4 regions of the Alkalihalobacillus sp. MEB130 genome follow, and region 3 is predicted to be linked to each of the others. Evidence: riboswitches for the same ligand, from Rfam matches in the RefSeq annotation. Region 3 holds a riboswitch; each other region holds the start of a gene.
What was found. Region 3 has a riboswitch for S-adenosylmethionine ahead of metK (methionine adenosyltransferase). Riboswitches for the same ligand answer to the same signal wherever they lie in the genome.
Positions count from the first base shown of each region.

Region 1: linked by a shared signal. The riboswitch ahead of N0O92_RS13535 (peptide-methionine (S)-S-oxide reductase) and the one ahead of metK (methionine adenosyltransferase) in region 3 are both predicted to bind S-adenosylmethionine.
Region 2: linked by a shared signal. The riboswitch ahead of N0O92_RS15025 (homoserine dehydrogenase) and the one ahead of metK (methionine adenosyltransferase) in region 3 are both predicted to bind S-adenosylmethionine.
Region 4: linked by a shared signal. The riboswitch ahead of N0O92_RS07850 (methionine ABC transporter ATP-binding protein) and the one ahead of metK (methionine adenosyltransferase) in region 3 are both predicted to bind S-adenosylmethionine.

Region 1 is NZ_JAOANA010000012.1:105,752-108,885, reverse strand. Features, by position in the region: gene N0O92_RS13545 (endonuclease/exonuclease/phosphatase family protein) at 37-849, shown strand; gene N0O92_RS13540 (hypothetical protein) at 955-1,161, shown strand; SAM riboswitch class I at 1,396-1,511, shown strand; gene N0O92_RS13535 (peptide-methionine (S)-S-oxide reductase) at 1,602-1,982, shown strand; gene N0O92_RS13530 (hypothetical protein) at 2,105-2,314, shown strand; gene N0O92_RS13525 (hypothetical protein) at 2,397-2,606, opposite strand; gene ytxJ (bacillithiol system redox-active protein YtxJ) at 2,801-3,121, shown strand; gene N0O92_RS13515 (glutaredoxin family protein) at 3,118-3,134, shown strand, end outside.
Region 2 is NZ_JAOANA010000014.1:100,688-103,821, reverse strand. Features, by position in the region: gene aspS (aspartate--tRNA ligase) at 1-1,520, shown strand, start outside; SAM riboswitch class I at 1,587-1,703, shown strand; gene N0O92_RS15025 (homoserine dehydrogenase) at 1,768-3,000, shown strand; gene N0O92_RS15020 (hypothetical protein) at 2,977-3,134, opposite strand, start outside.
Region 3 is NZ_JAOANA010000003.1:10,519-13,652, forward strand. Features, by position in the region: gene pckA (phosphoenolpyruvate carboxykinase (ATP)) at 1-75, opposite strand, end outside; gene N0O92_RS03650 (hypothetical protein) at 304-684, shown strand; SAM riboswitch class I at 929-1,042, shown strand; gene metK (methionine adenosyltransferase) at 1,205-2,410, shown strand; gene N0O92_RS03660 (hypothetical protein) at 2,469-2,948, shown strand; gene N0O92_RS03665 (hypothetical protein) at 3,099-3,134, shown strand, end outside.
Region 4 is NZ_JAOANA010000006.1:23,360-26,493, reverse strand. Features, by position in the region: gene N0O92_RS07855 (methionine ABC transporter permease) at 14-682, opposite strand; gene N0O92_RS07850 (methionine ABC transporter ATP-binding protein) at 675-1,700, opposite strand; SAM riboswitch class I at 1,836-1,948, opposite strand; gene N0O92_RS07845 (hypothetical protein) at 2,213-2,515, opposite strand; gene N0O92_RS07840 (DUF3021 domain-containing protein) at 2,911-3,134, opposite strand, start outside.

The sequences.
Region 1 (3,134 bases), on a different contig from region 3:
ATGGTATACTTAGATTATCGAAGAAAGGAGGGCTCGATGGACAAGAAACATGCTTTCTTACAAATAGCACTCATTTTTATTTTTTGTGTACATTACTATCATCAATTGAATAAAGAGGAAACACTTATATCAGTACATAATAACAAGCTTTTTTTAGAAGAAGATTTTTTGATAGCGGTTACATCTTATAATATACAGTATGGGAAGGGACAAGATAATAGAGTAGATATTAATAGAACAATCGAAACCCTTCAATCTTTAGATTCGGATATTATCAGTTTACAAGAAGTTGAAAGGAATAGCTTGCGATCCAATTTCATTGACCAAGTGAATGTGATTGCGAAAGAACTTAACATGAACGCCTATTTTTCTCCTTCCTTAGCCTATCCTGGCCTTTACTATGGGAATGCTATCTTAACTACGTTTCCTATTATAAACGAACAAACACTCACATTTTCGAACCGTATAGAAACGAGAACAGCGATCTTTGTAGAGCTTCAAATATCGGACACTCATACCATTCATATCATCAACACCCATTTAGGACTAAACAGAGAAGAGCGCTCAAGAGCTATTGAAGAAATCAATAATAAAATAAAAACGATTGATGGGCCAATTGTTTTAACGGGAGATTTAAATTCCGTACCGAGTCAACAAGAATATCACATTTGGAATGACCGATTAATCAAAAGCAATAAAGGCATACCTTTTCAAACGTATTATAGTGAAGATTGGCAAATTGACTATATTTTCCATAGCTCTGATTTTGCCGTAGATGAAGTAAGTGTGGTTAAAAGTGATGCTTCAGATCACTTTCCAGTAACAGCAAGAATGCTATTATATCAGTGATTTCATTGTTTTACTTAATCTACTATTAAGATACTGGAACAAATTGTTAGTTATTGGTGGTAAACTAAAAGAAAACAAGATTGAACGTCTTTAGGAGGGACCTACTTGGAAACGAAGAAACCAAAATTATCGATGACGGGTGCAATTGTACTTTTAAGTTTTTGTATAGTGTATGCTTCCTTGAATATATCAAGTGCTATTAGAGAATCTTCTAGGAATCATGTAAACACTGGTTTCTATGATTATGAAATAGGCAGGTTTAATGATAATTTCGAAGAACTGATAAAAACACTACAAGAAAACACCGAATAGAAAAAGTTGGGTTTATGATCTCCTGCGAAGGTTTAGCAAGATGCTAATAATTTAGCGCATTGGGAAGAGAAAACAACGCCAAGAAAGTAAATGGCCCCTTAGATACCTCCATGATTTCATGTGTATTTTGTTGAAAAAATCGAATTTTTAAAAAAGTACTTGAATTTCAGATAAGGAATTGTTATTATTAATAACAATTACATGATTAAAAAAAATAATTAAATAGCGATAAACTTCTTATTCAGAGTGGTAGAGGGACCAGGCCCTATGACACCCGGCAACCATTAAGTCGATTTTAGACTTAAACGGTGCTAATTCCTGCAAAGGTTTTAACCTTTGAAAGATGAGAGGATGGATAAAATCATTTTAACCTCTCTTTTCATACAAAGAGAGGTTTTTTGATGAATAGAAGGCTTATCGCTCAAAGGAGCGAGCAAATTATGGAAAGAGCAGTGTTTGGAGCAAGTGAATTTTTTAGTAAAAAACCTTTTTATACAGTTATTCGTGGGATTGAAAATGTTCATGTTGGACAATTAAAAGGGGCAAACATAGATATTGTAGAGATTTGGTTTGATCCGTGGAAAGTATCTTATACAGAAATAGTAGATTTGTTTTTTGATTTACATGACCCAACAACAAGACAAGACCAATCACTAAAAAATCAATCATGTATTTTCTTCACCACTGTTACTCAATTAACAGCAGCTAAACAAAAGAAAAATGAAATAAAACAGATAATAAAAAAGGATGTCGTTACCGAGATTACTCCAATATGTGAACATCTGATTGACTTGAAACAGATGAAAGAAATTTCTTACTAATATTGGAGTCGGTTTGTTTTTTTATAATATTTTTCTACTTTATTCGACTTCTACATAGATTCGTTTTATAATAAGCTTACCTATATGTACTCTTTGTTGGTAATCTATTCTGGAGTTGGTAAATGGTGTCGGAACAAATTGACAAAGCTCATCTTAGAAATTACGTTCAACGGCTGATATGTAAAAAAAATGCTTTGTTTGAACAATTGAATAATGAGAAACTTATTGAGATAAAACAAATCAATCTAGGTGAAGTTAAAGGGATTGATTTAATCATAAAAGAGATGATAAAAGAGTTTGATCTGTCTGAAGATGATTTTGAGGGTCTATAGACTATTTAAAAGTACATACTGATCTATGTTAACAAGAAACCAAGGTGAGATTCACCTTGGTTCTTGTTTTTTACTGTTATGACTAATGTTGCTCTTGAGCAAGTTGCTGATTTCTGATTTTCCTTTTCTTTTTATAGCTACGATATTCAATTAAACAGATTGTGCCAAACAATATTGACGCAAGGATATGAATGAACATATTAGATTGCATGAAATTGTTAACTATTTGATAAATTGAGTACAAAGCTAATAACCCACTAAAAATGATTAAGAATGGTTGCGTTCGTTTCATGTTATCACCTATTTAGTATAAATTTATTTTTTGAGTAAGCGCTTTCCTTAATTTTACCTGAGATGAATAAAAAAGAAAAGCTTTTATCAAATAATTCTAATAAGAAAAAGAAACAATCGTTTTCATAGTCATTTCTTCCTGATTGTGGTAATGTAATTGAAAAGTATTCAACAATAGGATGGTGTTACTTTACGATGAAACAACTAACAAGCATTGAAGAGATGAATCAGTTTGTACAACAATCAGGAAAACACTTACTTTTTAAACATAGTACAACCTGTCCAATAAGCGCAAAAGCTCATGAAGAATTTCAGGCTTATGTGAAAGAGACAAACATATCGGCAGCCATTGTGTTAGTAATTGAAGATCGACCAATTTCTAATCAAATTGCAGAACAGTTTGGAATTAAGCACGAATCACCTCAAATTTTCTTACTTGAAGATGGAAAGGTTCGTTGGAATACGTCACATTGGAAAATAACAACACAAGCAATTAAGGAGGCAGTTGCTGAATGAGTAAACAAGTAAT
Region 2 (3,134 bases), on a different contig from region 3:
TGGCAACTGGTTCAATTGAAGTTCATGTTCATAAATTGAGCATCTTAAATGCTTCAAAATCACTTCCATTTCAAATAGAAGCAGATACAGACGCATCTGAAGATGTTCGTTTAAAATATCGTTACTTGGACCTTCGCCGTCCAGATATGCAAGAAACATTCAAGCTTCGTCACCGTACGACAAAGTTAATTCGTGACTTCTTAGATGAAGAAACATTTATGGAGATCGAAACTCCAATGTTAACAAAAAGTACACCAGAAGGAGCACGTGATTATCTAGTACCAAGCCGTGTTCATCATGGAGAATTTTACGCTTTGCCACAGTCACCACAGTTATTTAAACAATTATTAATGGTGTCTGGATTTGAAAGATATTATCAAATTGTTCGTTGTTTCCGCGATGAGGACTTGCGAGCAGACCGTCAGCCAGAATTTACACAAGTCGATATTGAAACATCATTTATGGACAAAGAAGACTTATTAGCTATGACGGAAAAAATGATGGCGAAAGTCATGAAAGAAGTGAAAGGGCTAGACGTTTCGTTGCCATTTCCTCGCTTAACTTATGATGAAGCAATGAATCGTTTTGGATCAGATAAGCCAGACCTTCGTTTTGGGATGGAGCTAATTGAATTGTCTGATGTGGTGAAAGACTCAGAGTTTAAAGTATTCCAAAGTGCTCTTGCAAGTGGTGGTACTGTAAAAGGATTAAACTTAAAAGGAGGAGCCGATAAACTTTCACGTAAAGAAATCGACGCGCTAACCGATTTTGTTAAGCAATACGGTGCAAAAGGCTTAGCTTGGTTAAAAGTAGAAGAAGAAGGGCTTAAAGGACCGATTGCTAAATTCTTCGACGGTGACATTGCCACTTCATTAAAAGAAGCTCTTGATGCTGAAGTCGGTGACTTATTATTCTTCGGTGCGGATAAGAAACAGGTTGTGTTTGATAGCCTTGGTGCTCTTCGCTTAAGATTTGGAAAGCAATTTGACCTAATTGATCAAAATCAGTTTAATTTCCTGTGGGTCGTGGATTTCCCACTAGTTGAATACGATGAAGATGCGAAACGTTATGTTGCCTTGCATCATCCGTTCACTAGCCCAGTCAAAGAAGATATGGCTCTTCTTGCTACAGATCCAGCTAGTGTGCGTGCTAATGCATATGATCTGGTCTTAAATGGCTATGAGCTTGGTGGAGGATCACAGCGTATTTATCAAAGTGATATTCAAGAGCAAATGTTTAAGGCACTTGGTTTCTCTGAAGAAGAAGCACGTGAACAATTTGGCTTCCTGTTAGAAGCGTTTGAATATGGAACTCCACCACATGGAGGAATTGCATTAGGGTTAGACCGCTTAATTATGTTATTAGCTGGTCGTACGAATTTACGTGATACGATTGCTTTCCCTAAAACAGCTAGTGCAAGTGATCTAATGACGAATGCACCTGGAGAAGTAAGCGTGGAACAATTAATCGATTTAAATTTATCCATTATTGGAAAGAAATCGGAAAAAGTGAACGTATAAAAGATTGACACTACAATGATCGTAACGTATAATCACGATAATAGAATATGAACGTTTGATAATTCAAACTTATCCAGAGTGGTGGAGGGAACTGACCCAACGAAGCCCGGCAACCGTTTTGCAAGCCATGCAAAAAAAGGTGCTACATTCAGCAGAATAATGATTTATTCTGACAGATAAGTGAAGGCACAAAAACCTTTCCTTATCAGGAGAGGTTTTTTTATTTGGGAGAGGAGAGATGACAAAGATGTCATTAAAATTAGGTTTAATAGGATTTGGAACAGTAGGCAGTGGCGTATATGAACGATTGGTTCAATCAAAAGACGAAATAAAACAGTTACTAGGTAAGAATATTGAAGTAGCAGCCATTTTGGTAAAAGATAGGCAGAAAAAAAGAGTAGTAGATGTAGATGCCTTTGTTACAACTGATTGGGATGAATTTACTAATGCAGCTCAGTTCGACATTGTGTTTGAAGCAATAGGAGGAGTAGAGCCAGCCTTTACATATACAGCTGAATGGTTATCCAAGGGTGTACCAGTTATTAGTGCCAATAAGAAGTTGATTGCTGAAAAAGGACAATTGCTTGAGGAAATTGCGGAAAAACAATCAACTTATTATGGATATGAAGCGGCAGTAGCTGGAGGCATACCGATTATTAATAATTTGAAAGGAACGCTTGCAACTACGTCTATTTCTAGAATTTCAGGAATATTAAATGGAACAACAAATTATATGTTAACCGAGATGATTGAGAAGCATCGTGGGTTCGCTGATGTTCTATTGGAAGCACAGGAGTTAGGATATGCTGAGGCTGACCCTACGGATGATCTGGAGGGATATGATGCTTGGTATAAAATTCGGATTTTGAGTCGATTATGTTTTGGGAAATGGCCAGTAGCTGATGAGTTTCCAAGAAAAGGAGTGTCTGAGATAAAAGATTGGCATGTGGAAGTAGGAGAGCGCCTTGGTTTTAAAATTAAACTCATTGCGGAAGCTTGGAAAGCCGAGTCGAAGGTGAGTGGTCAAGTAACACCTGCCTTTTTGACACAGACCGAACCATTAGCAAATGTAAGGGGAGTAACAAATGGGATTGCCATTGAAGGGAGCTCGATTGACAAACTGCTTTTTATTGGCCCAGGAGCTGGAAAGGAAGCAACCGCCAATAGTATGGTAGAAGATTTTCTCTTTCATGAACGATCTTACAATACTAAGAGGGGGCTTGGTTCTGTAGAAAAGCAGGTAGAAGAGACGTATACTTACATGTTTATCTTCCTAGATCATTCTGAAAGAGACGAAGCACTAAATTGGGCAAAGCAAAACGAGATTGCGATTGTAGATACGTTTTCTCATCATGAAGGAGAAGGCTGGATTATGGAAGGTACGGAAGCTTCTCCTTTTGTAACTTATCCAATCTTTGGTGATGTTTCTACCCGAAATCGTTTAAAAACGGTGCATTCAGCGCAATTCGGGGCGTTCTGATTTTAATTTTTTATAAGCTGTAACTAATGAGTAGGCATCTTCCTTTATATAGTACGTACGAACGCCTCGGTTCGTATGTAAGTATAGAAATCCCATGGCTCCTTTTTCTGGTTTTTTTCGATAAGAAATATCGA
Region 3 (3,134 bases):
AATAGGTAAATTAACGTGTACGTGATCTAAAGTTATTAATTTAGCTAATTCGGATTGTAGACTAATTGTGTTCATTGTCGCAAAACCCTTTCTATATGTTTTTAATTACCATTTACTACTAAACTTGTTTATTAGTATAACACATTAACTTTAATAGTCTATACTATTAATGATTTTTTTCAATTGTGATACATTTTCTTGAAAATGTGTCTTTTCTTTTATGGAATAGACAAGTTGAAAAGGTTCCTAAACAAAATTGGGCGGCATAGGATATAGGTAAAAGAGAAAAAGGAGGCGTTCTGCTTGCAAGAAGTTTCCATGATGGACCTGGCTACGGTTTCAGCAGTCGTAGCAGCACTTGTAACGGTGATTGGCAATGCATTTGGGGTTGAAAAGCAGTACCGTGCCCTTTTAGCAATTGGGATAGCGGGGATACTTTGGTTTATCCCAAGAGAGTGGGGAGAGCAAGTCCTTATGGCGCTAATAATTGGCTTAACGGCAAGTGGGGTATATAGCCAAGTGAAACCTCGAGATAATGAAAATGAATTGATGCGAATGCAATTAAGAGAGGAATTTCGGAGAGAACAGGAAATAGAAAGAGAACAAGAAGATAGACGACAGCGACTGACGCAGAATGAAGAACGTCAAGATAGACAAGAAAGAAGAGATGATACTCCTTATTAGAAAGGGGCTATGCGGGCACTGAGGGGCGTGTGCCTTTTCGGTGTCCTTTTCTGATTTGCTGCTTTTTATGAAATAGGGGTTGATTGTTATGTTCTTGCTAGCATAGTATTTGCTTATTGGAGCACAATAAAAACAAATAAAAAAGTTGAAAAGGTAGCTCTTCTAGGTGTTGCCCTAATTATAGATAGGTCGTATATGTTGACAGTATACAAGCATGTGCGATATGATATGCGTCGAACGGATACTCTTATCCTGAGTAGGCGGAGGGACAGGCCCGAAGAAGCCCAGCAACCAACACTCTAAAGCCATGAGTGAAAAGGTGCTAACCTGCAAGACATGATGTCTTGGACGATAAGAGGCTAAAGGTAAACACTCAACCCTTTTCCTCTATTTTGGAAAGGGTTTTTTTATCGTTTATACGTCTTTACAGGTAGGTATTTCCCATTCGGTGGGGGCATGAGTGCCGTCTCAAAGAAAAACACATGCTAAGGACAGCAGTGTTTAAAGGAGGAAATTAATAATGGCAGAAGTAAGAAGTAGACGTTTGTTTACGTCAGAATCAGTAACAGAAGGGCATCCAGACAAAATTTGTGATCAAATTTCTGATGCGATCCTTGATGCGATTTTAACAAATGATCCGAATGCACGTGTCGCTTGCGAAACATCCGTTACGACTGGATTAGTGTTAGTAGCGGGTGAAATTACAACGAGTACATATGTCGATATCCCCAAAATTGTTCGTGAAACAATCAAAGGAATTGGCTATACCCGAGCAAAGTACGGCTTTGATTATGAAACATGCGCGGTTCTAACATCGATTGATGAGCAGTCTGCTGATATTGCTCAAGGTGTAGATAAAGCACTAGAAGCTCGTGAAGGTCAAATGACAGATGAAGAAATTGAAGCAATTGGTGCGGGAGATCAAGGGTTAATGTTTGGGTATGCGAACAATGAAACGAAGGAATTAATGCCTCTTCCTATATCATTAAGCCACAAAATCGCTCGTCGTTTAACAGAAGTTCGAAAAGATGAAATCCTTCCTTACCTTCGTCCGGATGGGAAAACACAAGTAACTGTGGAATATGATGAAAATGGAAAACCAGCACGTATTGATACGATTGTTATTTCTACTCAACATCATCCAGAAGTTACACTTGAACAAATTCAACGTAACCTAAAAGAATACGTTATTAACCCGGTCGTTCCACAAGAATTAATTGATGAGGAAACGAAATACTTTATCAATCCAACAGGACGTTTCGTCATCGGTGGTCCTCAAGGTGACGCTGGTTTAACTGGACGTAAGATCATCGTTGATACATACGGTGGTTACGCGCGTCACGGTGGAGGAGCTTTCTCCGGAAAAGACGCAACAAAAGTAGATCGTTCTGGAGCATATGCAGCTCGTTATGTTGCTAAAAATATCGTTGCTGCTGGTCTAGCTGATAAATGTGAAGTTCAACTTGCTTATGCGATTGGAGTGGCTCAACCTGTTTCCATTTCTATTGATACATTTGGGACAGGGAAAGTGTCAGAGGAAGCATTAGTTACGCTCGTTCGTAATAACTTCGATCTTCGCCCAGCAGGAATTATTAAAATGCTTGATTTGCGTCGTCCGATCTACAAGCAAACAGCGGCATATGGACATTTTGGTCGTACAGACGTAGAACTACCTTGGGAACAAACAGATAAAGTAGCTGCTTTGAAAGAGCAAGCAGGAATATAATAAATGCTTAGAGATCGACTCCTTGTGAGGCGATCTTTTTCTTTTTTGCTTGTTTTTGATGATGGTAGTTGGTGGGATTCTTAAATTAAGTGGAATCGCCAAAGTTCAGGAAGCAAAGGGGATTATGGTTCCCGAAAAGAGAGGACCCGCGATAGTTCAGGAAGCAAAGGGGATTATGGTTCCCGAAACGAGAGGAACCACCAAAGTTTCAGGAAGCAAAAGGGATTATGATTCCCGAAAAGAGAGGAACTGCGAAAGTTCAGGAAGCAAAAGGGATTATGGTTCCCGAAACGAGAGGAACCACGAAAGTTCAGGAAGCAAAAGGGATTATGGTTCCCGAAAAGAGAGGAACCGCGAAAGTTCTGGAAGCAAAAGGGATTATGGTTCCCGAAAAGAGAGGAACCGCGATAGTTCAGGAAGCAAAAGGGAAGTTGATTCCCGAAAAGAGAGGACTCGCGAAAGTTCAGGAAGCAAAAGGGATTATGATTCCCGAAACGAGAGAAACCACCAAAGTTTTAGGAAGCAAAAGGGATTATGATTCCCGAAACGAGAGGAACCGCGAAAGTTCAGGAAGCAAAAGGGATTATGGTTCCCGAAACGAGAGGAACCACCAAAGTTTTAGGAAGCAAAAGGGATTATGATTCCCAAAACGAGAGGACTTGCGAAAGTTCAGGAAGCAAAAGGGATTATGGTTCCCAAAACAAAACGAACCACCAAAGTTCAG
Region 4 (3,134 bases), on a different contig from region 3:
AAAAATCCCCCTGTTATCGTTTATCTGTTTTATTTGTAAAGTAGTCACCAATCCATTGAATGAGAAAGACAATAATTAAAATGACTACTGTTGCAACTAATGTAATTTGACTATTGTTTCGTTGAAATCCTTCAAGGTATGCAAAGTGTCCAAGCCCCCCTGCCCCAATTACACCGGCCATCGCCGTAAAACTTACTAACGATATAGCTGTTACGGTTATGCCAGAAATGAGTGCTGGTAGCGATTCCGGAATAAGCACTTTTTTAATAATATCCCATTTCGTTGCTCCCATTGCTTGCGAAGCTTCAATCACACCTTTGTCAATTTCTCTTAACGCCATCTCGACCATACGAGCATAAAAAGGAGCCGCACCAATGATTAAGGCTGGTAACGCGGCATTTGCGCCAAGCATCGAACCAACTAACATACGTGTAAATGGGATTAATAAAACAATTAAGATAATGAATGGAATCGAGCGAAACACATTTACAATTAAACTGAATATCGTATTAATCCACCTGTTTTCATAAAGGTTACCTTTGCTCGTTAAATACAGAACAAGTCCAAGAATTAAGCCAATAACAAAAGTAGCTGCGATAGAAATACCTGTCATATAGAGAGTTTCTAGCGTGGCGTCCCATAACCGATCCCACTTTACTCTTCCAAACCATTGATCAAGCATGGGCAATCACCTCTACTTCCACTTCTTTTTCGCGGATAAATGTAATTGCTTTAGTGATTTCATCTTTGTCACCTGTTAAAGCAACAAATAAGGTCCCGTACGAACCATCTTGTATTTTTGTCAGTTTTCCTTGGATGATATTAACCTCTATATCAAACTGTCTAATCAACTGAGTAATCAATGGACGTTCCGCTTCTTCTCCGACAAACGTCATCTGCACCACATGCCCGTTCGGATAATCAGCAAGCATATGTTCAACAGCATCGACGGTTTCATCCGTCACCGTAATTTGCTTAACAAATTCCTTCGTCATCTTCTCTTTCGGTTTACGGAATACTTCTATCACAGGTCCTTGTTCAACAATTTTTCCAGCTTCCATAACCGCAACTTGATCGCAAATTTTTCGAATAACATGCATTTCGTGCGTAATTAAAATAATAGTAAGCCCTAAACGTTTGTTAATATCTACAAGCAAGTCCAAAATCGAATCGGTTGTTTTGGGATCCAATGCCGATGTTGCTTCGTCACAGAGAAGAACCTTTGGGTTATTCGCTAACGCACGTGCAATACCAACACGCTGCTTTTGTCCTCCACTCAGTTGAGAAGGATAACTTTCTTCACGCCCTTCTAAGCCAACAAGCTTAATCAATTCATCCACTCGTTTTATTCGTTCTGCCTTTTTCACCCCGGCTATTTCAAGTGGAAACGCAATATTTTGCCTAACAGTTCGAGACCAAAGTAAATTAAAATGCTGAAAAATCATCCCGATTTCCTGTCTAGCTTTACGAAGTTCTGGTTGTTTTAGTTCTGACAGATTTCTTCCGGCAACCACAACGTTACCCTCACTTGGCCTCTCTAACATGTTCAGCATACGTATTAATGTACTTTTTCCCGCACCACTATATCCAATAACACCATAGATTTCACCTTCATTGATAGTTAGGTTAATTCCATCAACGGCTGTAACTGGGCCATTTTTAGTTTGAAATACTTTTTTAATACCTGTTAATGAAATCATCCGTTTCTCCTTCCCCCTACAGCATACTTACCCTATAAGAATACTCAACTTTATTGCAACATTATATATAGTTGTTGACGTTTAATGTAAAAAACCTTTCTGCTAGATGAGCAGAAAGGTTTTTTACATTCCCTTCTCTCATCTTTCAAAGCATCATACTTTGCAGGATTTAGCACCTTCTTAGATCAATATGATCCAACGGTTGCCGGGCATCGTAGGGCCAGTCCCTCCGCCACTCTGGATAAGAGTCTATTATTTAATTAGCTGTTTTTTAGTAGTAGCAATGAGAGAATAATAGCATAACTCAAAAATAATTGTCAACAAACAAAATTAGATTAATATAGTTTTAGTATTCAAAATTATTAAATTATCAGCTTTGTATCTTTTCTTATTTAGGTGCTGAAGAGTTTGAAACTATAACAGTGAAGAAGAACATCTGTCTAATCTTTTGAACTTCATCAGACACGTATTACATCAAGCTTAGAACTAGGTTCGCATGTCTACCCTCACCTTTATGGTGCAAACGGAAAATAGGTGAACGTAACGATAAATAATGCAAACGCCCCCGCGGATAAGTAGATAAGACTTAATAAAATATCCAGTGCGATAACTCCCCATTTGACCCAGCTTTGTTGCTTTAATGCTACTTTAATCAATCGATAATTTATTAGCCCAAGTAAATAGATTGCTAAAATGACGAAGCAAGGTACTACCCATTGTCCTACTGCCTCTGATGTTTCTGTCGTTCGACTTTCAAAAAAACCTGATTGTAGCTTTATTAGTTGACTCACACCGATAAAAACAACCAGCATCACCCCACCGATGCCTCCAAGCCATTTTTTTTCTTGCTTTGTTGTACCAATTAATAAACAAGTGCCCGTTATAGTAAATAGCGCAAATATTATATAGTCGATTGTGAATCCCCCTTTTTCATACAGCTATGGTCTTCCCCTTAGAATATATTACCATTTCTTCATTATATACTCTATACAAGGAACTATTAAAAATCTGTTTAACAAAAGAGACAACGATTTACTATTGACAAGTTACCCACATTCTTAAAATAAGCGTATACAGAAGCGAACAGTGTCATAACTGTTCGCTTCTAATTTAAAATTTAAGCGTTTGAAGTTGTTTTAACAACGTATCCACAATTATTGAAAGTGGGCTCTTGGAATTAGCTAGAGTTCTATGTTTAGAATACAAATCATTATTTCACTGAACCGTTCATTTCTTTTTCTTGCCATTTAAAGTAATAATAGTAACTAGACCAGAAAATGAGATAAACGGCAATGAAAGTTGCAATACTAACTAACAGAGCCATTAAGGTGAGAGGCAACCATCCAATCGTAATAGCCAACATTAACCAAAGTGATATTGAGAGTAAAAAGTGAATGGTGGTTTGCTTAAGAGGGCTCCAATTCTCGATCTCAA